2 regions of the Plantactinospora sp. A48 genome follow, and region 2 is predicted to be linked to the other one. Evidence: predicted binding sites of a transcription regulator. Region 2 holds the regulator's gene; the other holds the start of a gene.
The links. Region 2 encodes HrcA, which represses chaperone genes, less so after heat shock. Its sites were predicted from a motif close to GGTTNGCACNCTCNNNNNGAGNGTGCNAACC; they were not measured.
Positions count from the first base shown of each region.

Region 1: the regulator HrcA is predicted to act here: its motif matches at 3,256-3,286, upstream of ACXN5W_RS20150 (FmdB family zinc ribbon protein).

Region 1 is NZ_JBTIXF010000041.1:4,027-15,219, forward strand. Features, by position in the region: gene ACXN5W_RS20135 (UTP--glucose-1-phosphate uridylyltransferase) at 1-105, opposite strand, end outside; gene ACXN5W_RS20140 (diguanylate cyclase) at 115-2,451, opposite strand; gene ACXN5W_RS20145 (5-formyltetrahydrofolate cyclo-ligase) at 2,535-3,152, shown strand; gene ACXN5W_RS20150 (FmdB family zinc ribbon protein) at 3,330-3,716, shown strand; gene ACXN5W_RS20155 (hypothetical protein) at 3,745-3,924, opposite strand; gene ACXN5W_RS20160 (hypothetical protein) at 3,993-4,532, shown strand; gene ACXN5W_RS20165 (DUF2231 domain-containing protein) at 4,619-5,101, opposite strand; gene ACXN5W_RS20170 (Fur family transcriptional regulator) at 5,261-5,683, shown strand; gene ACXN5W_RS20175 (oxygenase MpaB family protein) at 5,718-6,566, shown strand; gene ACXN5W_RS20180 (RecB family exonuclease) at 6,663-7,508, opposite strand; gene ACXN5W_RS20185 (MarC family protein) at 7,648-8,262, opposite strand; gene ACXN5W_RS20190 (PHP domain-containing protein) at 8,303-9,220, opposite strand; gene ACXN5W_RS20195 (hypothetical protein) at 9,217-10,497, opposite strand; gene ACXN5W_RS20200 (SigE family RNA polymerase sigma factor) at 10,570-11,193, opposite strand, start outside.
Region 2 is NZ_JBTIXF010000018.1:84,386-95,578, forward strand. Features, by position in the region: gene ACXN5W_RS12720 (PhoH family protein) at 1-317, opposite strand, end outside; gene ACXN5W_RS12725 (serine hydrolase domain-containing protein) at 486-1,856, opposite strand; gene ACXN5W_RS12730 (histidine triad nucleotide-binding protein) at 1,947-2,300, opposite strand; gene ACXN5W_RS12735 (SDR family NAD(P)-dependent oxidoreductase) at 2,412-3,164, shown strand; gene ACXN5W_RS12740 (16S rRNA (uracil(1498)-N(3))-methyltransferase) at 3,241-3,975, opposite strand; gene dnaJ (molecular chaperone DnaJ) at 3,985-5,124, opposite strand; gene hrcA (heat-inducible transcriptional repressor HrcA) at 5,179-6,201, opposite strand; gene ACXN5W_RS12755 (DUF4870 domain-containing protein) at 6,387-7,166, shown strand; gene hemW (radical SAM family heme chaperone HemW) at 7,191-8,414, opposite strand; gene ACXN5W_RS12765 (enoyl-CoA hydratase-related protein) at 8,433-9,236, shown strand; gene ACXN5W_RS12770 (hypothetical protein) at 9,324-10,151, shown strand; gene ACXN5W_RS12775 (SDR family NAD(P)-dependent oxidoreductase) at 10,273-11,013, shown strand; gene ACXN5W_RS12780 (carbohydrate ABC transporter permease) at 11,020-11,193, opposite strand, start outside.

The DNA.
Region 1 (11,193 bases), on a different contig from region 2:
TAGGAACCGGGTAGCCAGACCGGCGGCCGGGATGACGGCCTTCACCGCTCGCCGGCCGGCGGACGGAATGGTCGTCGTTGCTGGGGTCGCTGAATCCTCCGACATGTCGCGAGACTATCGGCCACGGCCCTGACGTGGCGGGTGTGGCCCGGAAGACGCGCCGCTGGCACCCGCGCCCGCGCGTGGCGGATCATCGTCCGCCCGGCCCGCGTCCGTCGGCCCGACATGGCCGTTGACCAGCGGTCGGTGCCCGGCCACCGCCACCCGGTAGGTGTCCCGGCCGGCCGCCTTGGCAAGGTACAGCGCGTCATCGGCCGCGTCGAGCACGAGCTGGCCGGTGGTCGCATGATCCGGATACACGGCGATTCCTATCGATACGCTGATCGTGATGAGCAACGGCGGGGCTGGCGTGCCGACCACCCCTGGCCCACCGACCACCCCCGCTCCGCTGACCACCCCCGGTCCACCGGCCGCCCCCGCTCCGCCAGCCATCCCCGGCCCACCGACCGCTCCGGGCCCACCGCTCGGAAGCGTGACCGGGGTGGACCGGATGGCGGCGCCGAGCCGTTCGGCGGCCCGAACCGCCCCCCGGGCGTCCGTCTCGGGCAGCAGCACCACGAACTCCTCGCCGCCCTGGCGGAAGGCCAGATCGACCTCCCGGACCACCGCCCGGATCCGCCGGGCGAACTCCACCAGCACCGCGTCCCCGGCGGCATGCCCGTACGTGTCGTTGACGTCCTTGAACCGGTCCAGGTCCAACACCAGCACGCTGAGCATCCGGCCGAACCGGCTGGCCCGTTCCACCTCCCGACGGATCGACTCCTTCAGATAGCGGTAGTTCCACAACCCGGTCAGCGGATCGGTCAGGGACAACCGCTGGGCCTCCTCGTGCACCCGGACGTTGTCCACGGCTATCGCCGCGTGCCGGGCGAACGACCGGAGCGTGACCAGGTCCGCGTCGTCGAACTCGTCGGCGCCGAGCCGGTCGTACAGCGCCAGCACGCCCAGCGCGACCGGTGGGGTCGTACCGCCGAGGGTGATCGCGGCCCAGGCGGCGGCCGTACTGGTCGGCCCCTCGCCGGGCGATCCGGGCGCGGCGAACGGCACCGCCACATAGGTGGAGCAGCGCGGTTCCTCCGGGGCGAGCACCGGGCCGTCCCGGCGGACCCGGCCGCGCCGGGGCTCGCCGGTCGCGGCCACCCGCCCGAGCAGGCCACGACCGAGCGGGATCCGGATCCGGGACGGGTCGTGGGCCGGACCGCCGGGCCGGGTGGCGGGCACGGGCAACCCCTGGGCGCACTGCCCGACCAGCATCCCGGTCAGGTCGTCGACCAGCAGCACGATCCCGGCCCGGGCCCCGCTGGCGGCCAGCGCGCTGTCCAGGATCACCCGCAGGATCCGTTCCAGGTCATGCGTGCTGGCCAGGGTGTCGCCGAGCACCGCCAGGTTTCCCCGGAGCTGGTCCCGGCTCGTGGTCAGCGCCTGCACATAGGACTGGGTTTCCCGGGTCATCCGGTTGATGGTGGCGGCCAGCCGGCCCACCTCGTCCGGTCCGCGCACCGGAACCCGGACCGTGAGGTCGCCCTCGGCCACCCGCTCGACGCCGTGGGCCAGTTCGGCCAGCGGCCGGGTGGTGGACCGGGCCAGTCGCCACGCGGCCACCAGGGCCAGCCCGCCGGCGAGCAGCACGGCGACCGTGAGCAGCGCGTACGCCCCGACCGGCCGGTCGGGGCGGATGGACAGGACCAGCGGGAGCGGCTGGCCGGGTGCCGGCCCGACCCGCCGGACGTACCGGCCGTCGTCGGCGCGGACGACGGTGTCCCCCTCGATCCGCCGCGCGGCCGCCAGCACGGCTTCCCGTACCGTGGGCTGCTCGGTGCTGCGCGCGGCGGTCGCCCCACCGGGCCCACCGTCGGATCCGTCGCCGGACGCACCGTCGGCGAGCGTCACGGCCGCCCCGGTGACCGCGGCGAGCCGGGTCACGAAGGGCTCGTCCACCGGCGCGGCGGTCCAGACCGCGCCGATCCGGGCGCCGTCCGCGCCCCGCAGCTCGCTGCGCACCGCGAGAGCGTACGCCGCGGCACCGGAGGGCAGCGGCGTACCGCACTCGGCCCATGGTGCGGCCGGGGCGTTCGGGGTCTGGAACTCGACGTCGTCGCCCGGACCGGTGAGCCGGACGGCGGCGGCCAGCCCGCGCCCGACCACCTGGGTGGCGGCACCGACCCGGGCCGCCGGCTCGGCCGCCAGGGCGACCGCGTCGGCCGCCGCCCGCAGTTGCTGACACAGCGCGCCCACCGAGGTCCGGGTCACGGTGGCGGCCAGGTCGAGCCGTTCCTGGGACCGTCGGGCATCGACGGCGCCCAGCGTGGTGCCGGCGAAGACCGCGCCGAGCAACACCGGTCCGAGCACGACCGCGAGAAACGCGGTGGTCAACCGTCGGCGCAGCGTCACTCGTCCCCCCGGAGATTCCGCACCCGTAGCTGCGATGCTGACACAGCCCGATCGGTTAACCCGACTGGACATCGGAGAGTTGCGTGCCGGATTTTTCGGATGAAGCGGAAGCGCTGGACAGCGCCAAGAACGAGTTGCGGCACGCGGTGCTCACCCGCCGCCGGGCACTGCCCGCGCCGGCCCGCACCCGGGCCGCCGGGCTCGTGCTGGCCGAGCTGACCGCGCTGGTACGCCGGCTGCGTCCACGGGTGGTCACCGGGTACGTCCCGGTGGGGACCGAACCCGGGGGGCCCGAACTGCCCGCGGCACTGGCCGGCGCGACCACCCGGGTGGGGCTGCTGTTGCCGGTGTTGCGACCGGACCTGGATCTGGACTGGGCCGCCTACACCGGGCCGGCCGACCTGCACGCAGCCGGACGGGGAATGCGGGAGCCGGCCGGCCCCCGGCTGGGCACCGAGGCGATCATCGGGGCGGGGCTGGTGGTGGTCCCCGCGCTCGCCGTGGACGGCACCGGTGCCCGGCTCGGTCGGGGTGGCGGCTCCTACGACCGGGCGCTGGCCCGGGTCGCTCCCGGCGTGCCGGTGGTGGCGCTGCTGCACGACGGCGAGTTGGTGGCCGAGGTGCCGGCGCTGCCGCACGACGTGCGGGTCGACGCGGTGATCACCCCGACCGGCGGGACCCGGTGGCTCCGCCCGGAATGACCCACATCACCTTGTCCCCTACCCTGGCCATACCGGGACGGGCGTACGGACCGACTGTCTGGCTGCCCACGTCCGCTGGACGGAACCGGGTCCGATGACGCACCATTGGCACTCGAATGCGTTGAGTGCCAATGAACGGCATCCGGCGTCAACCGACCGCAAGATCCGGAGGGGACCGTGCCCACGTACCAGTACGCCTGCACAGCGTGCGGCCACCAGCTCGAGGCGGTGCAATCCTTCGCCGACGAGCCGTTGACCGAGTGCCCGTCGTGCGAGGGCCGGTTGCGTAAGGTCTTCAACTCGGTCGGGATCGTCTTCAAGGGCTCCGGGTTCTACCGGACCGATTCCCGATCGAACGGCTCCGACAAGCCGGCCCCGGCGACGAAGCCGGCAGACTCGTCCGGCGCCAAGAGCGATTCCTCGGCCAGCGGCTCGGGTGGCTCCGGTTCCGGCTCCAGCGACTCCTCGACGGGCGGCGCCTCGACGGCCAAGCCGGCCGCCGCCACAAGCGGCGGCGGTTCAGCCGCCAGCTCCGGCACCAAGCCCGCGACCACCAGCGCCTGACCCGGCCATGGCCGACCGGGGTCGGCACCTACCAGTGCGGCGGGCGCTCGGCGTACAGCCGGTCGTCGTTGGAGTCGGAGCGCTCGCCCCAGCCCCGGTCGGTGTCGTCCGACGACTGCTCGGGTAGCAGCACATGATCGTCGTCACCCAGCTCAACCGCGCGGTCGGCGTCCGTACCCGAGGCGCGCGGGTCGTTCAGCATGTCCACGACGGCAAGGGTACGCGCGGACCGGCGCGACCGGCCGGTGCGGGCCGGCGTTGGTAGCGTCGGACGCCGTGACCACGAACAGCGACCCGGACCCGGATGCGGCCTGGCGGCGGCCATCGGACGAATCGGCGACCCCCGGCCCCGGCGAGCCGGACCACGCGGGCCCGACCGAGCCGGGGAACCCGATCGAGCCGGGGAACCCAGCCGACCCGGGGAACCTGACCGAACAGCGGAACCCGACCGAACAACGGAACCCGGCCGAACAGCGGAACCCGGCCGAACAGCGGAACCGGGGTCCGGTCGAGCCGGGAAACGCGGGCTCCGCCGGACCGGTCGCCGCCCCGCCAGCCCCCACCGGGCTCCATGATCCGTGGCGGTCCGGCGGCTCCGGCTACCAGGGGCCGCCGGCCAGCACGCCACCGCCGGCCGGATGGCGGCCGCCCGTACACGTGGAAGCCGCGCCCCCCCGGCAGCTGCCACCGCAGGACCCGACGGCGCTGGACGCCGAGGAGCGGAGCGCGCGGACCCTCACCACCGGCGTGGCCCTGATGGCGACCGCCATCATCGTCGTGGTGGTCTGCCTGCTCTGCTCCCGGATCCTGTTCTGACTCCGAGGTGCGGCGGTACGACGCCGGTCAGGCGCAACCGGCCCGGGTCGGCGGTACGATGCCGGCCGAGGTGTCCGGAACGTGCCCTACAGGACGCCCTGCCAGACCGCCTGGGCGCCGGAGTCCCCGGTCAGGTACACGTAGGCCGCGGCCAGTATCCCGCACCCGACGACGAGTCCGGACAGCGTCCACCGCACCCACCTGGACAGCCCCGTGGCCCGGGGGTGCCGGCTGGTCGCCGCCAGCAGCAGGCCGGTGGAGACCGCCAACCCGACGGTCCACCAGAACAGCGTGTCGGCGTACTCCGAATGCTCCTGGACCTTGGCCAGCACGTCGGGGCCGTAGCCCTTGGCGACGAGGATCTCCTGCAACTGCTCGCCGGACTCCTTGGCCAGGTAGACGGCGACCACGGCGGCCACCGAGAGTACGGCGGCCAGCCAGCCCACCCGGGGGCGGAACCGGGGCACCAGGGCGTAGGCGACCGCGGCCAGCACCAGCAGCGGAACGGTCACCACGGCCGCGTGTACCAGCAGCGCGTGGGCCGGCAGGCCCGCGATCTCCCTGAACACCAGTACCTCCCGGTCTAGGACGGACAGCGTACGACGGGTCCGCGTCCGCTGTCCGACCACACGCACGGTGGCTGGCCCTGGTTCACCGGTCATGTGGCCGTGGCCACCCCGGAATCTCGGAGCTGAACCAGATTCGTCGATCCGTGCTCCAATTGGAGAATGTCCAGCGAAGAACTGCTCCGGACCCGGGGACTGCGGGTCACCCGTCCCCGGCTGGCCGTGCTGGACGTACTGGCCGAGGGCGGGCACCTGGAGGTCGACGAGATCGCCCGCCGGGTGCGCCAGCGGTTGGATTCCGTCTCCACCCAGGCGGTGTACGACGTCCTCGGCGCGCTGTCCCGGGCTGGCCTGTCGCGCCGGATCGAACCGGCCGGCAGCCCCGCGCGGTACGAGGCCCGAGCGGGCGACAACCACCACCACATCGTCTGCCGTGGCTGCGGCCTGATCAGCGATGTCGACTGCGTTCGGGGCAGCGCGCCATGCCTCGATCCGTCGTCCGGTCATGGCTTCGAGCTGGACGAAGCGGAGATCACCTTCTGGGGTCTGTGCCCGGACTGTCAGGCCCGCCGGGCAGACGACTGACCCGACCCACCGGTGGGCGTGGCACTCTTGGTTGGTGGATCGCGACGATCTCGGCCTGTTCGGCCCCGGCTCGGTCACCTGGCGGGTACATCAGGAACCGGTGCTGCTGGTCGCCGGCCTCCGTTCGCTCTATCTCCAGGCGCTGCACCCACGGGCCATGGCCGGGGTGGCGCAGAACAGCGACTACCGGGCGGACCCGTGGGGCCGGCTGATGCGGACCGCCACCTACGTGGCCACGACGATCTACGGCACCACCGCCGAGGCCGAGGCGGCCGGGCGACGGTTGCGCGCCCTTCACGCCCGGATGCGGGCCCGCGACCCGATCACCGGTGCGGAGTTCCGGATCGACGAGCCGGACCTGCTCCGCTGGGTACACGTGACCGAGGTGGAGTCGTTCGTCGAGACCGCCCGTCGAGCCGGCGTGGGGCTGAGCGACGCCGAGGTCGACGCCTACCACACGGAGCAGCGCCGGGCCGCCGCGCTGGTGGGCCTCGATCCGGACACGGTGCCCGGTACGGCGGCCGAGGTGGCGGAGTACTACCGGGGGATCCGCCCCGAGTTGCGGCTCACCCGCGAGGCCGCCGAGACAGGCTTCTTCCTGACCGCTCCCCCGGCGCCCCGGAACCTCAGCCTGCCGCTACGGCTCGGACTCGACCTCGGGCCGGCCCGGCTGGCGTACCTCGGGGTCGCCGGCACCGCTTTCGGCCTGTTGCCGGCGTGGGCCCGGCGGCTGTACGGCGTGCCGGGCCTACCCACCACCGACCTGTCCGCCGGGCTGGGCATCCGCGGCCTGCGGCTGGCGCTCAACGCCATCCCCCGCCGGCTCGTGGAGGGCCCGATCTATCAGGCCGCGATGGCGAGGGCGGCCCGACACCCGACCTAGCGTCTTCAAGCCCCTGGCCGGCCTGGGTCGGGGCTCAGGCGGCGCCTGGACTCCGCCCCGGCTCGGCCGAGTACCTTGACGCTCGGCCCTGGCCGCTCACCGGCCCGGCTCGGCGGGCGGGCCGAGCGTCCGGTCGAGCGCGGCCCACGGCTCAGCCCCCGGCAGTCGGCTGCCGTCCGGGCAGCTGCGACGATAGTCACACCAGGTACACAGCGCCCCCGGGCGGGTCGGGAACGCCTCGTCGGGGTCACCGCCGTCGGCCACCGCCCGCTCGGCCGCGACGATGTCCCGGGCGGTGTCCTCGGCCCGGCTGACCTGCCGGGCCAGCGACTCCGGGGTGTGCTCGTGCGCCGCCACCGTGCCGGTGGGCAGGTGATGCAGCTCGACCCGGCGGCAGGGCCGGCGGAACACCCGCTCGGCCGCGTAGGCGTAGAGGGCCAACGCCGCGGACCCGCGCGCGTCGTCGGCGTCCAGTCCGGACCGGCCGGTCTTGTAGTCGACGATCACCGCCTCCGGGCCGGACGGCCCGGATCGACCGTCGATCCGGTCGGCCCGGCCGTTGAAGGCCAGCACGGCGGTCTTCGCGGCCACCACCCGCTCGACGCCGAGCGGGTCGGCGTCCGGGTCGAGAGTGGCCACGTAGGACTCCAGCCAGGCCAGCGCCCGCTGGTAGGCCAGCCGCTCCTGGTCGGCGTCCCGGTAGCCCTCACCGACCCAGGTGCCGCGCAGCAGCCGGGGCAGGGCCTCGGGTCGCCGGTCCGCCACCGGGAGCGCGAACCAGTTGCGCAACGTCGTGTGAACGCTGGCGCCGAGCGAATTGTGCGCCCACGCCGGGCCCTTCGGTGGTGCCGGTCGGTCGAGGTAGCCGTACCGGTAGCGGCGGGGACAGTCCGTGTACGTGCCGAGCTTGCTCGGCGTACACACGAAGAGCCGCTCGGGCATGCCCGCGAAACCCAACTGCTCGGGTTCGGCCCGGGGTCGCGGGGCACGCCCGCCGGTCGAGGAGGATCGTCGCACGCACAGATCCTGCCATCGGGCACCGACAGCGCCCCGGACCCGTTCAGCGCGAGTCGAGGGCCGTTCAGCGCGAGTCGAGGTAGAGGGTGACGAAGGAGCCGACGGCGTCGGCGATGAGCTGGACCGCGATGGCGGCCAGCAACAGACCGGCGATCCGGGTGAGCACCTCGATGCCGCCGGGCCGCAGCACCTTGACGATCACTCCGGAGAACCGCAGCACCAGCCACACCGCGATCATGACGGCCACGATCGCCGCGCCGATCTCCAGATAGTCGACGGGGCCGTCGGCCCGCTGGACGAACAGCATGGTCGCCACGATCGCGCCGGGACCGGCGAGCAGCGGCGTACCGAGCGGCACCAGGGCGATGTTGGCGGTGACCTGCTGGCCGGGGTCGTCGGCCTTGCCGGTCAGCAGTTCGAGGGCCACCAGGACCAGCAGCAGCCCGCCCGCCGCCTGCAGGGCGGGCAGCGAGACGTGCAGGTACGCCAGGAGCGTCTGGCCGGCCACGGCGAACACGACGATCACGCCGAGGGCCAGCGCCACCGCCTGCCAGGCGGCGCGATTGCGTTCCCGGGCCGGCAGCGGGCCGGTCAGGGCGAGGAAGATCGGCATCATGCCCGGCGGGTCGGTGATGACCAGCAGGGTCACGAACACCTCGCCGAACAGCTTGACATCCACCTGATCACGGTATCGGCGCTGCTCGGCGGCCCGACGCGGATCACCCGGAAGCGACCCCGGTCACCCCGCCGGCCGCCGCGACCAGTCGTTCGTACGCCTCCCCCGACGTGGTGAAGGCACCCAGCGTGACGCTCTTGTGGCTACCGTGGAAGTCCGAGGAGCCGGTGACCAACAGGCCGAGCTCACCGGCCAGGGCCCGGATCTCGGCGCGCTCGGTGGGCGAGTGGTCCTCGTGATCGGCCTCCAACCCGACGAGGCCGGCGGCGGCGAGTTCGGCGATCATCCGGTCCGGCACCACCCGGCCACGACGGGTGGCCCGGGGATGGGCGAAGACCGGTACGCCGCCGGCGCGCCGGACCAGCGAGACCGCCCGGAAGACATCGATCTCGTCCTTCGGCAGCCCGTACCGTCCGCCCAGCCAGTCCCGGCCGAACGCCTCGGTGGTGGAGCTGACCAGGCCGGCCCGGATCAACGCCTGCGCGATGTGCGGCCGGCCGACCGTGCCACCGGCGGCACCGGCCAGCACCTCGGGCCAGCTGATGTCGTGGCCGTCGGCGCGGAGCAGGTCCACGATGCGCTCACCGCGCAGTTCGCGGGCGGCGCGTACCCGGTGCAGTTCGGCCGCGAGTTCCGGCTCGGTCGGGTCGAACAGGTAGGCCAGCAGGTGCAGCGGTGTCGCCGGCCGGGACCCGAACCATCGGCAGGACAGTTCGGCGCCGCGTACCAGATCGAGCCCGGCCGGCAACGCGGCGACCGCCTCCGCCCAGCCGGCGGTGGTGTCGTGGTCGGTGATCGCCACGACGTCCAGGCCGGCCCGCGCCGCCGCGGCGACCAGTTCCGTCGGGGTCAGCGTGCCGTCGCTGGCGGTGGAGTGGGCGTGCAGGTCGATCCGGGGTCCCGGACCGGAGGGTCCGGGACCGACCGGGTCCGCGGGTGTCCCACCGTCGTCGGTCGTCATTGGCCCGCCGGGCTGGGACTGTCGCTCGCTCCCGTGGAGACCCGAACGTCCGCCGGCACCGGCCCGGTGACCAGCACGGCTCGCGGGTCCGTCGTACCGTCCGCCATCGTCAGCAGGTCGGCGCTGCCGCCGGCCGTCACCCGCGCGGCGGCCACCACCACGACGCAGCCCTGGTCGTCCAGGTGGACGGCGGTTTCGGCGCCGGCCCAGTCGGGCTCGGTCCGCAGGGCCGGACCGGCCGTCCACGCCGACGCACCCTGGGTCGTCAGGTTCACCAGTACGGCCGTGTCCGGTGCGTCGGCCGGGTCGGACGTGGCGCCGGACGTCCCGGTGCCGGCCGGAGCGGCGTTGGCCAGCAGCCACCGGCCGTCCGGGGAGACCGACCCGGGGCCGGCCCGCAGCCGGGTGCGGCAGTCGGTGCGCATCGTGTCCAGTCCCTGGTTGAGATCGAGTATGCCCAGGCAGGGCGCGCCGGCGCCGTCCCGGACCGCCGCCACGACGCTGCGGCCGTCCGGAAGCAGGCCGTACACGCTCACCGGTGCCGCCTGCCAGGGCGACCGGCGGCCGTTGGCCGGCCACCACAACCGGAAGCCGGCCGGTTGGGTCCGGTGCAGCAGCACCGCGTCGCCGAGAAACCCGACGGGCTCGGCACCCGTCTCCTCACTGATCGAGGTCGGCGTGTCGACTCCCTCGGACCGCAGGCCGGCCCGGTACACCCGCCCGTCGGCCCGCCAGGCCACCCACTGGCCGTCGGGCGCCAGGGCCATGGCGGTCAGGTCGCCGAGCAGCCGCTGGGTCCCGCCCGAGGAACTGCCGGACCAGAGTGTGTACCGGCCGGTCGCGCTGGTCACCAGCAGCCAACCCGTCGGGGTACGCCGGGCCGCCGTCACCGGCGCGGTGAGCCCGAAGTTGACCCGTCCGCCCACGCTGACCAGCGCGTGTCCGCTGATCAGTTCGACCTCCGCCGGGGTTCCGGGGGCCAGCAGCGGGCCGTCCGTCGCGGTGAGGCCGGGCAGCACGCCGTCAGCGGAGTCGGGCGACCCGTCCAGCACGATCACCGCGTGTTCGGGGCCCGGTGCGGTGCCCACCTGGACGACCCCGGCGCTCACCAGCACGGTCGCCAGAGCGGCCGACGCGATTCCGCCGGTGGTCCGCAGCCGACGGATCCGCCGGCCGCGCCGGATCGCCACGCTCGCCGGATCCGACGGGGACGGCGGGACGGCGACCCGCTGGGACAACAGGTCCCGCAGGGTCCGTTCGAGTTCGTCCTGCCTCACGGTGTGAAGACGCCGCCAACCGGGGTGAAGGTTGCCGGCCGGGCAGGTCGTCGGCGCCGGGGCGGAACCATGTCACGCCTCCAACCCGGCCGCCGGAACGGCCGGTACCGGGGCTACCGGCCGGACGTGCTCGGCCGGCAGCGGCTGCGCCGGCACGATCGACGGCGGCGCGGCCGACCGCGCCGCCGCACCCGAGGACGGCGTGACCGACCGTTCCGGTACGCCTGACGGCGGCGTGACCGATCGTCCCGGTACGCCCGAGGACGGCGCCGGGCGGGCCCGCGGGACGGGTGCGCGCGTCGTGCTCGCCGGGCGGCGGGCGGGGTTCGGTGGCGCGAGCGGTCCGGTGGTGCCGAGTGCGTCCTGGATCCGTTCGGCCTCGTTCTCGGCGGCCAGCCGGCGACGCAGGGCGGCCAACGCCCGCGAGGTCTGGCTCTTGACCGTGCCGGTGGAGATGTCGAGCAGTTCCGCCGTCTGCGCCTCGGACAGGTCCTCGTAGAACCGGAGGACCAGCACGGCCCGCTGCCGGGCCGGCAGCGCCTGGACGTGCCGCCAGAGGACGTCCCGCTCCAGCTGCTCGTCGACCCGGTCCCGGACCGGCTGCTCGGGCAGCACCTCGGTGGGTCGCTCGCCGTGCCAGCGTCGCCGCCACCAGCTGGTCGAGGTGTTCACCAGGACCCGCCGGGCGTACGGCTC
Region 2 (11,193 bases):
AGGACCTCGGCGGGCCGCTCGGCGGTGCCCTGCTCGAGCATCCCGACGGTACGCCGGACGGCGTCGGTGGTCAGTGTCTCGCCCTTCTCGATCAGTTCGAGGAGTTCGGTGAAGAGGCGCTCGGCGAGCGCGTTGTCGGCGGGCGCACCGGTGATCGTGATCTCGTTGCCACGGACGTGTACGTCGCTGCCGATCGAGCGCTCGACGAGTCGGAGGATCTCATCGCCGGCGCCCAGCAGGTTGACCATGATCTGCGGGTCGGGCACCGTGATCCTGGTCTGCACCCGGGGCTGGCCGGGGGGTGGAGTGCCGGTCATAGGTCGGGCCGTACGGCCCTACGCCACCTGCTCTCGATCTCGGTGCCGCGCCCCGGTGGCGCGACGTGCGGTCGTACCCACCATCGTATCCGTTGAACGCCGGGACGACCCCGCCCATTTCCGCCCGTGCCGCGTCCGCTGCCCGCCTCGCCGGATCGTGGGCCGGGGTCAGGCCCGGAAGTCGTACCGGTCGAACGCCTCCTGGCGGCGGGTGAACCGGTAGGTGGCCCAGTGCATCCGTACCACCGTGCCGGTCCGGTCCCGGGTGAGCCGCAGCAGCTCTCCCACCTCTCGCCCGGAAACCGTACGAAACATGTCTGGATTGTCCGGAAGTGGGGCGAAAACCGCCGGCGGGACGCCCGCCGGACTGTCGGCGGCGCTGGCCCGCAGGGCGCCGTCATGCCAGGAGAAGAGGTACTCGAAACCCTCGCCCCACCAGCGTCCCAGCATCCCCCGGTACGCCGGGGGCGCCGGCTCACCCGGCGCCCACGGCTCGATGTCGGCCGGATCGTCCCGGACCGCCACCGCCATCAGCTCGTGCGGCAACTCGCCGATCTCGATCGCCGTGCCGGAGGACGCGAGCACGGCGCAGCCCATGGCCTTCGGGGTGTCGGCCCCGCCACGCCGGCCGTACACCCCGGCCAGGAAACCCGGCATGGCGCCACCGTGGCCGACATGTACCACCCGATCCCCCTGGGGCACCAGCATCAGCCCGAGGCCGAACCCGGCCCGCCAGGAGGTCTCCTCGACGACCGTGCGGGGCCAGCGCATCTCGTCCACGGTTTCCGGTCGCAGCACCCTCGCGTCCGGGTCCACGGTCGCCGGGTCGGCCAGGAACGCCGCCCAGCGCGCCATGTCGCCGGCCGTGCTCCACAGCTGCGCCGCCGGGGAGACCGCGTCGAGGTCGATCGGTGGCTCCGGCCGCGCCTCGTCGGAGTACGCGTCGACCAGGAACCCGGTGGCCGCCCGGGGTCCCGGCTCGATCCCGGTGCCGGTCAGACCCAGCGGCCCGAGGATCCGCTCGGCCAGCACCTCGGCCCAGGTACCGCCGCGCAGCCGGCCCACCGCGTGGCCCAGCAGGGACAGGCTCAGATTCGAGTAGTGGTAGCGCCGGCCGGGCGGGAGCACCCGCTCGGCCTCGGCCAACTCGGCCAGCAGCCGGTCCACGTCCGGGTTCCGCAGCGTGTCCCAGACATCGCCGGGCGGCTCCCGTTGCAGGCCGGCGGTGTGCGACAGCAGCCGGGACACGGTCAGCTCACGATGCTCGGGCACGTCCAGGTGGCGGCCGATCGGGTCGTCCAGGTCGAGCAGCCCGTCATCCCGGCACTGCAACACCAGCACCGCGGTGAGGGTCTTGGTGACCGACCCGATCCGGAACCGGGTGTCCGCGTCGAGCGGGGTGTCGTTGCCCGTCGAGCCGACCGCGCAGAACCACGGCGGCCGGTCGGCCCGGTGCAGTGCGACGGCCAACGCGGGTATCCGGCCGGACGCCTGCACCCGCCGGGTCATCCGTTCCAGTTGCCGCTGTACGTCCGTCATCGCCGCGTCCCCCGACTCCGCCCGGCGCGGTCACCCGGCCCGGCGTACCGGCCGGTGGCCCACTCGCTGCTCAGCATGGCGGTCGGCGGGTCAGGGACAGAGCATGGGGCCGAGCGGGGCACCGCCCAGCACATGGGCGTGGGCGTGCGCGACCTCCTGCCCACTGTTCGGCCCGGTGTTGAAGATCAGCCGGAACCCGTCGGCCGCCACCCCCTCGTGCTCGGCGACCACCGCCGCGGTGGCCAGTACCTCGGCGGTCACCGTCGGGTCAGCCTCGGCCATCGTCACCACATCCGCGAAGTGCTCCTTCGGGATCACCAGCACGTGTACCGGGGCCTTCGGGTTGATGTCCCGGAACGCGAGCGTGGTGTCGGTCTCCCGGACGATGGTCGCCGGGATCTCCCCGGCCACGATGCGGCAGAACAGGCAGTCGTCGTTTCCCACCAGCGCATGGTAGGCCACGAAGTGAGGGCCCCCGGCCAGGCGGCACGGTCGGGCGGCGCACGGCACCGTCCGGCAGCCGGCCCGGTGCGGTCGTGGGGCAGGATGATCGGCATGAGGCGACGGGCGGTACTGGTCACCGGGGCGTCCCGGGGCATCGGGCGGGCGATCGCGATGGCGTTCGCCGCCGACGGCGACCGGGTGGCCGTACACCACCGGGACTCGGCGGCGCTGGCCGAGCAGTTGCGCGACTCGCTGCCCGGCGGCGGGCACACGGTGGTCCAGGCCGACCTGGCCGACCCGGACGCCGTACGGGCCATGGTGGACAGCGCCGCCGACCAACTGGGCGGGCTGGACGTCCTGGTCAACAACGCCGGCCTGTTCACGGCGCACCCCATCGTGGAGACGGACTACGACCAGTGGCAACGGCACTGGCGTCGCACCCTGGACACCAACCTGCTCGGCCCGGCGAACGCCTGCTGGTGCGCCGTACGCCACCTGCGGGAACGGGGTGGCGGGCGGATCATCAACGTCTCGTCCCGGGGTGCGTTCCGGGGCGAGCCGGACGCCCCGGCCTACGGCGCGAGCAAGGCCGGTCTCAACGCGCTGGGCCAGTCCCTCGCGGTGGCGCTGGCGCCGCACGGGATCGCCGTCGCCACCGTCGCGCCGGGCTTCGTCGAGACGGACATGACGAACGAACACCTCAAGGCCGAGCGCGGCGCCGCGATCCGGGCGCAGAGCCCGTTCGGCCGGGTGGCCCAGCCGGAGGAGATCGCCTCGGCCGTCCACTGGCTCGCCTCACCAGCGGCGGAGTGGGCCTCCGGCACCGTGATCGACCTCAACGGCGCCTCGTACCTGCGCACCTGAACACCACCCGGCACAGACCCACCTGAACACCGCCCCGGCGCCGCTCGTGGTGCGGGCCGTCACCGAGGGACGGGCGTCACCAGCGGCGCAGCCGGGTCGACAGCACGGCCAGCGCGGCAACGCCAGCGGTCGAGGTACGCAGCACCGCGTCGCCCAACCGCACCGGCACCGCGCCCGCGGCCACGAACGTCGCCAGCTCGTCCGGGGTGATGCCACCCTCGGGCCCCACCACCAGGATGATCTCCCCACCTGGCGGCAGGTCGAGCGCGGTGAGCCGCTCGGTGGCCTCCTCGTGCAGCACCACCGCGGCGCTCGCGCCGGACAGCCGGGCAGCGAGCCCCCCGGTGGAGCAGTCCGGGTCGCCGGAAACCACCGGCAGCCACGGCCGGCGGGACTGCTTGGCCGCCTCCCGGGCCGTGGCCACCCACTTCTGGCGGGCCCGGTCGCCCCGGTCGCCACGCCACTGCGCGACCGAACGGGCGGCCGCCCACGGAACGATCTCGTCGACACCCACCTCGGTCATCGCCTGCACCGCCAGCTCGCCCCGGTCTCCCTTGGCGATCCCCTGCGCGACCACGAGCCGAGGGTCGGGCGGCTCGGCGTACCAGCGGGTGGTGACGGACAGCTCAAGACTGCCCCGGCCGACGGCCCGGACCACCGCGCCGGCCGTGCCACCCCGCCCGTCCGCGAGCAGCAGTTCCTCGCCCGGCCGCAGCCGCTGCACGGTCGCCGCGTGGTGCCCCTCCGGACCGTCGAGCAGGTACGTCTCACCGTCGGGCAACGCCTCGACCAGGAACAACGGCGCGCTCATCGGTACCGGTCAGGCGTGGCCGTTGAAGGCGTCCCGCATCCGGGAGAAGAACCCGCCCTGCTTGGTCAGCTCGGCGACCTCCTCGCCCCGGGTCTTGGCGAAGTCGCGCAGCATCCGCTCCTGGTCGGCGTCGAGTTTGGTGGGGGTACGCACGTCCAGGTGGACGTAGAGGTCGCCCCGACCGGTGCCGCGCAGGTGCGGTACGCCCCGGGCCCGCAGCCGCAGGGTGCTGCCCGGCTGGGTGCCCGCCTTCACGTCGACCGGTTCCTCGCTGTCCAGCGTCTTGATCGTCAGTCGGGTCCCCAGCGCCGCCGCCGTCATCGGAACGGTGACCCGGCAGTGCAGGTCGTCGCCCTTTCGCGAGTAGACGTCGTGCGGTCGCTCGTGGATCTCGACGTACAGGTCACCCGCCGTGCCGCCGCCGGGGCCCACCTCGCCCTGCTGGGCCAGCCGGATCCGCATCCCGTCCTCGACCCCGGCCGGGATCTTGACGGTGAGCGACCGGCGGGTCCGGACCCGGCCGTCACCGGCGCAGGTGGGACAGGGGTGCGGGATGATCGTCCCGTAGCCCTGGCAGACCGCGCACGGCCGGGACGACACCACCTGGCCCAGGAAGGTGCGCTGCACCGACTGGACCTCACCCCGACCGCCGCACGTCTCGCAGGTGGCCAGGTGGGTGCCGGCCGCCGTGCCCGCCCCCGAGCAGGTGGTGCAGAGCACCGCCGTGTCCACGGTGATCGGCGCCTCGACCCCGAACGCGGTCTCGTGCAGGTCGAGTTCGAGCCGCAGGATCGCGTCCGAGCCGGGCCGGGTCCGGGGCCGTGGCCCACGACCCGCGCCGCCGCCCGCCGCACCGAAGAAGGCGTCCATGATGTCCTGGAACCCGACGAACGGTCCGGCGCCGCCCGGGCCGGCCCCGCCACCCCCGCCGGGGGCGAGCGGGTCGCCACCCAGGTCGACGATCTGCCGCTTCTGGTCGTCGGAGAGGACCTCGTACGCGGCGTTGATCTCCTTGAAGCGGTCGTGCGCCGCCGGGTCCGGGTTGACGTCCGGGTGGTACTGCCGCGCCAACTTGCGGTAGGCGCGCTTGATCTCGTCATCCGAGGCGTCCCGGCTCACGCCGAGGATCCCGTAGTAGTCCCTGGTCACTGCGTTCCGTGTCCCCATGTCGATCTCGCGTCGGCCGCCGGTCGGCAGGTCGGTTCAGTTCTGCGCCAGCAGGTCACCCACGTAGCGTGCCACGGCACGCACAGTGGCGATCGTGCCGGGGTAATCCATCCGGGTCGGTCCCAGCACACCCAGCCCGCCCACGATGGTCGCACCCGGGCCGTAGCCGGTGCTGACCACTGACGCGGCCCGCAGATTGTCGATCTCGTTCTCGTCGCCGATCCGGACCCGGGTCATGCTCGGCTCCGCCTCCCCGATCAGCTTGAGCAGGATGACCTCCTCCTCCAACGCTTCCAGGATGGGTCGCAGTGACCCCTGGAAGTCGAGCAGCCCGGCCCGGGTCAGGTTGGCCGTTCCGGCCAGCGCGATCCGCTCCTCGTGCCGTTCGACAAGTGTCTCCAGCAACACGCTGGCGAGCGTGGCCATGGCCATCCGCAGGCGCGGCACCGCCTCGTCGACGAGGGCCTGCACCAGTGGGGGTGTGTCGGACAGCTTGGTCCCGACCAGTTTCTCGTTGACCAGCCGCCGCAGGTCGAGCACATCCTCGGCCGGCACCGGACCGGGCAGTTCCACCAACCGCTGCTCGACCCGGCCGGTGTCGGCGATCATCACCAGCATCAGCCGGGTGGTGGAGATCGACACCAGTTCCAGATGCCGCACGGAGGACCGGGCCAGGCTCGGGTACTGCACCACGGCGACCTGGCGGGTGAGCTGGGCCAGCAGGCGTACGGTCCGGTGCACCACGTCGTCCAGGTCGACCGCGCCCACCAGGAACCGCTCGATCGCCCGGCGCTCGGCCGGGCTGAGCGGTTTGACCCGGGACAACCGGTCGACGAAGAGCCGGTAGCCCCGGTCGGTGGGCACCCGGCCCGCGCTGGTGTGTGGCTGCCGGATGTAGCCCTCCTCCTCCAGCACGGCCATGTCGTTGCGGACCGTGGCGGGCGACACACCGAGCTGGTGCCGTTCGACCAGCGCCCGACTGCCGACCGGCTCCTGGGTGGCGACGTAGTCCTCCACGATCGCCCGCAGGACGTCGAGCTTGCGTTCGTCGAGACCCATCTTCACCTCCCGACCGCCGACACCTGTGCCTGGCACTCGACTGTAGCGAGTGCCAGTCTACGACGCCCGGTCCCGTCACCGCGATCATCGCTTTCCGCACCGCGCCCGAAACCGCCACCCACGGGTCGACGCCGGGCGATCCGGGGGTGCTGGCGCGAGGTGCGCGGGCCCCCTACCGTGACCCCATGACCGAACCACCTCGCCCACCGGCCGCGCCCGGTTCCGGCGACGAGTCCGCGGACCCCACCGCTCAGCTTCCACCACAGGCGCCGTCCTCCGCATCCCCGACTTCCGCTTTTCCGGCCCCCTCCGCCGCCCCGGACCCCGAGCCCCCGGCTTCGGCTCCCCCGGCCGCCGGATATCCGCCGCCGGGCGGCAGCTACCCACCCGGCGACGCCCCGCAACCACCGACCGGGGGCTACGGCGGAAGCCCCGGCCCCGGTGGCCCCGAGGGTCCCGGTGGGCCCGGATATCCGCCGGGCGGCGGGTACGGCCCCGGCGGATACGGCCCGGGTAGCGGCCCCGGCGGATACGGCCCAGGCAGCGGCCCCGGCGGGTACGGCCCAGGCAGCGGCCCCGGCGGATACGGCGGCCCGGTCCCCGGCGGGTACGCCAGCAACGACGACCGGGTCTGGGCGCTGGTGGCGCACTTCGGCGGTCCGGTCGGGGTGGTGGTCGGTGGCGGTCTGCTCGGCTGGGTCGCCCCGCTGGTCGCCCTGATGGGGCGGGGTCAGCAGTCGCCGGCGGTTCGGGCCCACTCGATCGGCGCGCTGAACTTCCAGATCACCTGGGCGGTCGCGGTCGCGCTCGGCTGGGTGGTCGCCGGGATCACCTGCGGGCTGTTGTTCTTCATCCCGCTGCTGGTCTGGCTGGTACCGGTGATCTTCGGCATCATCGGCGGCGTCAAGGCCAACGAGGGTCAGCTCTACCGCTACCCGGCCAGCTACGACTTCGTGAAGCGCTGACCGCGCGGGAAACCGGACCGGGACTCAGGGGAGGAGGTCGCGCACGACGGCGTCGGCGAGGAGCCGGCCGCGCAGCGTGAGCACGGCCTGGTCGGTGGCGTACGGCGCCGGTTCGAGCAGGCCGTCCGTCAGCGCCCGCTTCGCCGCCGCCCGCCCCGACTCGTCCAGCGTCGCCAGTGGCAGCCCGTCGGCCAGCCGCAGCCGCAGCATCACGTCCTCGGTCCGCCGGTCCGCCTCGGTCAACACCTCCCGGCCCTGTCCCGGTGAGCGGCCCGAGGCCAGCCGCTTCGCGTACGCCGTGGGGTGTTTGACGTTCCACCAGCGCACGCCGCCGACGTGGCTGTGCGCCCCCGGGCCGAGGCCCCACCAGTCCGCGCCCGTCCAGTAGAGCAGGTTGTGCCGGCAGCGGGCCGCCGGCGAGGTGGCCCAGTTGGACACCTCGTACCAGCCGAAGCCGGCGGCCGACAGCGCGGCCTCCGCCGCCAGGTAGCGGTCCGCGGCCACGTCGTCGGACGGGTACGGCAGCTCCCCGCGACGCACCCGGGCCGCCAGCCGGGTGCCGTCCTCGACGATCAGCGAGTACGCGCTGACATGGTCGACTCCCGCGGCTGTCGCCTGGGCCAGCGACTCGGCGAAGTCCTCCGGACTCTCCCCCGGGGTTCCGTAGATCAGATCCAGGTTGACGTGCGCGAACCCGGCCTCCCGGGCCTCCCGGGCGGCGGCGGTGGCCCGCCCCGGCCGGTGCCTGCGGTCCAGCACGGCCAGCACCCCCGGCGCGGCCGACTGCATGCCCAGGGAGATCCGGTTGTAGCCGGCCGCCCGCAACGCGGCCAGCGACTCCGGGGTCACCGACTCGGGGTTGGCCTCGGTGGTCACCTCCACGTCGGGCGCGAGCCCCCAGGTCTGGTCGATGCCGTCCAGGATCCGGGCCAGGTCGTCGGCGCTGAGCAGGGTCGGCGTGCCGCCGCCCACGAAGACCGTGTCCACCCGACGGGGCGGCGCGGTCGCGAGCACCCGCCGGGCCAGCGCCAGCTCGGCCAGCACCGAATCCGGGTACGTCTCGCGGCTCCCGCCGCCGCCCAGCTCGCTCGCGGTGTAGGTGTTGAAGTCGCAGTATCCGCAGCGGCTGGCGCAGAACGGTACGTGGACGTACACGCCGAACCCACGCCCGCCCACGTCGGCGAGCGCCGCCCGGGGCAGGGCGCCGTCGTCGGGTACGGGTTCACCATCTGGGAGGGCACCGGGCATGACGACTATTGTGCGCGCATGACTGAGGCCGTCGACCAGCTCATCCGGGTGTCCACCGCCGCCGGGGTGACCACGCTCACCCTGGACAGCCCGCACAACCGCAACGCGCTGTCCACCCCGCTGATGACCCAGCTGCTGGACACGCTCGCGGTGGCGGTCGCCGACGACGCGGTCCGGGTGGTCGTGCTGGCCCACACCGGCCCGGTGTTCTGCTCGGGCGCCGACCTCAAGGAGACCGCGGCGGCGTACGCCAGTGGCACCGTGCCGGCCGGGATGCTGGGTGAGGTGCTGGCGGCGATCTGGGAGTGCCCGAAGCCGGTGCTGGCCCAGGTCGCGGGGCCGGCCCGGGCCGGTGGCCTGGGGTTGATCGCGGCGGCCGACCTCGCGGTCTGCGCCTCGGCCGCGACATTCGCGTTCACCGAGGTCCGCCTCGGGGTCATCCCAGCGGTCATCTCCGCCACCGTGCTGCGCCGGCTCGCCCCCCGGGCCGCCGCCGAGCTGTACCTGACCGGCGAGGTCTTCGACGGTGTCCGCGCCGAACGGGTCGGGCTGGTCACCGCCGCCGTGCCCGCCGACGAGCTGGCCGGAACGGTACGGCGGTACTGCGCCGCCCTGGTGCGCGGCGCCCCCGACGCGCTGGCCGGAACCAAGGAACTGCTCCGCCGGCCGGTCGGCGCCGACCTGCGCGCCGAACTGGCCGAGCTGTCCGCCCGCTCCGTCGACTACTTCCGCTCCGACGAGGGCCGGGAGGGTGTCCTCGCGTTCCGGGAGAAGCGGCCGGCCCGCTGGGTGCCCGACGACCAACCGGGACTCGACGCCTGAATGACCGTTCGTGCAATCAACTCACTGTCCGGTTCGACGTAGGCTGGGGAACCTGTCGGCAGGGGGTACGTATTGCGGGCTCGGACGATGGTGGCGGTCGCCGTGGTGGTCACGGTGCTGGTCGTGGGTGGTCTGTACGCGGGCGTCAACGGGCTGAAGGGGCAACTCCCCCGGGCGGTCGGCTGCGTGGTACAGGCCGAGGGCACGGTCAACCTTGACCCCGACCAGATGGCCAACGCGGCCACCATCACCGCGGTCGGCATCCGGCGGCACATGCCGGAGCAGGCCGTGGTGGTGGCGCTGGCGACCGCCTTTCAGGAGTCCCGACTGCGGAACCTCACCGGCGGCGACCGGGACTCGGTCGGGCTGTTCCAGCAGCGACCCAGCCAGGGTTGGGGCACCCCGCAGCAGATCCGGGATCCGCGCTACGCGGCCGAGCGGTTCTACAAGGCGCTGGCCAAGGTCCGGGGTTGGCAGCACATGCGGATCACCGAGGCGGCCCAGCGGGTGCAGCGCTCGGCTTTCCCCGAGGCGTACCAGCAGTGGGCCGACGATGCCGCGGTGCTTTCCCGGGCCCTGCTGGGCGATGCGTCCGGCGCGGTGGCCTGCACCGTCGCCCGGGAACCGGCGCTGCGCGGTGCCGCCGCGACGACCGCGCTGACCAGCATGGTCGCGCTGGACTGGGGTGCCGTGACGGCCTCCACGCCGGACCGTTCGCCCGGCTTCACCCTGACCGCCGGTGACGCCCGGGCCGGCTGGCGGTACGCGCACTGGCTGGTGTCGCACGCCGACGACAACGGAATCAAGCGGGTCCGCTTCGCCGATCTCCAGTGGACCGCCGGCGACGGCACCTGGTCGGCGGTCCGCGACGACGTGCCCAGCACCGGCCTGGTCATCGCCGAGGTGTTCCGGTAAGGAAGGGCACCTTTATCGCTTTCGGTATAGGAAGGGCCCCCGCTTAACCCAATGGCGGCAGCCCAACGCCCGGTCCGATTGTCGCCAGACGCGCCGTCCACGGTCGGCCAGGCTCTACCGCATGAACGAACTGACGAACAGGGTCGCGCTGGTCACGGGCGGCAGCCGGGGCATCGGAGCGGCGATCGTACGGCGCCTGGCCGCCCAGGGTGCGGACCTGGTGCTGACCTACGAGCGCGCCGAGGAACGGGCGGCGGCGGTCGCCGACGAGGTCAGAAGGTCGGGACGACGCTGCCTGGCCGTCCGGGCCGACGGCGGCGACGAGGCGGCGGTGACGGCCGCGGTCGACGGGGCGGTGGACCACTTCGGACGGCTGGACATCGTGGTCAACAACGCCGCCACCTTCCCGGTGGGTCCGCTGACCGACCTCGGGGCGGCGGCTCTCGATCGTGCCCTCGCCGTCAACGTCCGCGCCCCGTACCTGGTGTCGCGGGCCGCCGCCCGGCACCTCGGTGACGGTGGCCGGATCATCAGCATCGGCAGCAACATCGCCGAGCGGGTCCCGTTCGGCGGAATGACGCTGTACGCGCTGACCAAGACCGCCCTGGTCGGCATGACCAAGGGCCTCGCCCGCGAACTCGGGCCGCGCGGCATCACCGTGAACCTGGTGCATCCGGGTCCGACGGACACCGACGCCAATCCCGCGGACGGACCCAACGCCGAAACGATCGCCGCGCTGACCACGCTGGGCCGTTACGCCGTACCCGACGAGATCGCGGCCGTGGTCTCGTTCCTGGCCGGCGCCGACGGCCGGTACGTCACCGGAGCCGTCGTCAACGCCGACGGCGGGTTCGCCGTCTGACGCGGCTCAGCCCTTCACGGCCCCGGCGACCAGGCCGGCTGCCATCCGGCGTTGCACCAGCACGAAGAAGACGATGACCGGCAGGGTGAACAGGGTTGAGGCGGCCATCACCGATCCCCACGCCGTGTCGTCCCGACCGAAGAAGAAGGTCATCGCCACCGGGAGGGTGTACCGCTGCTG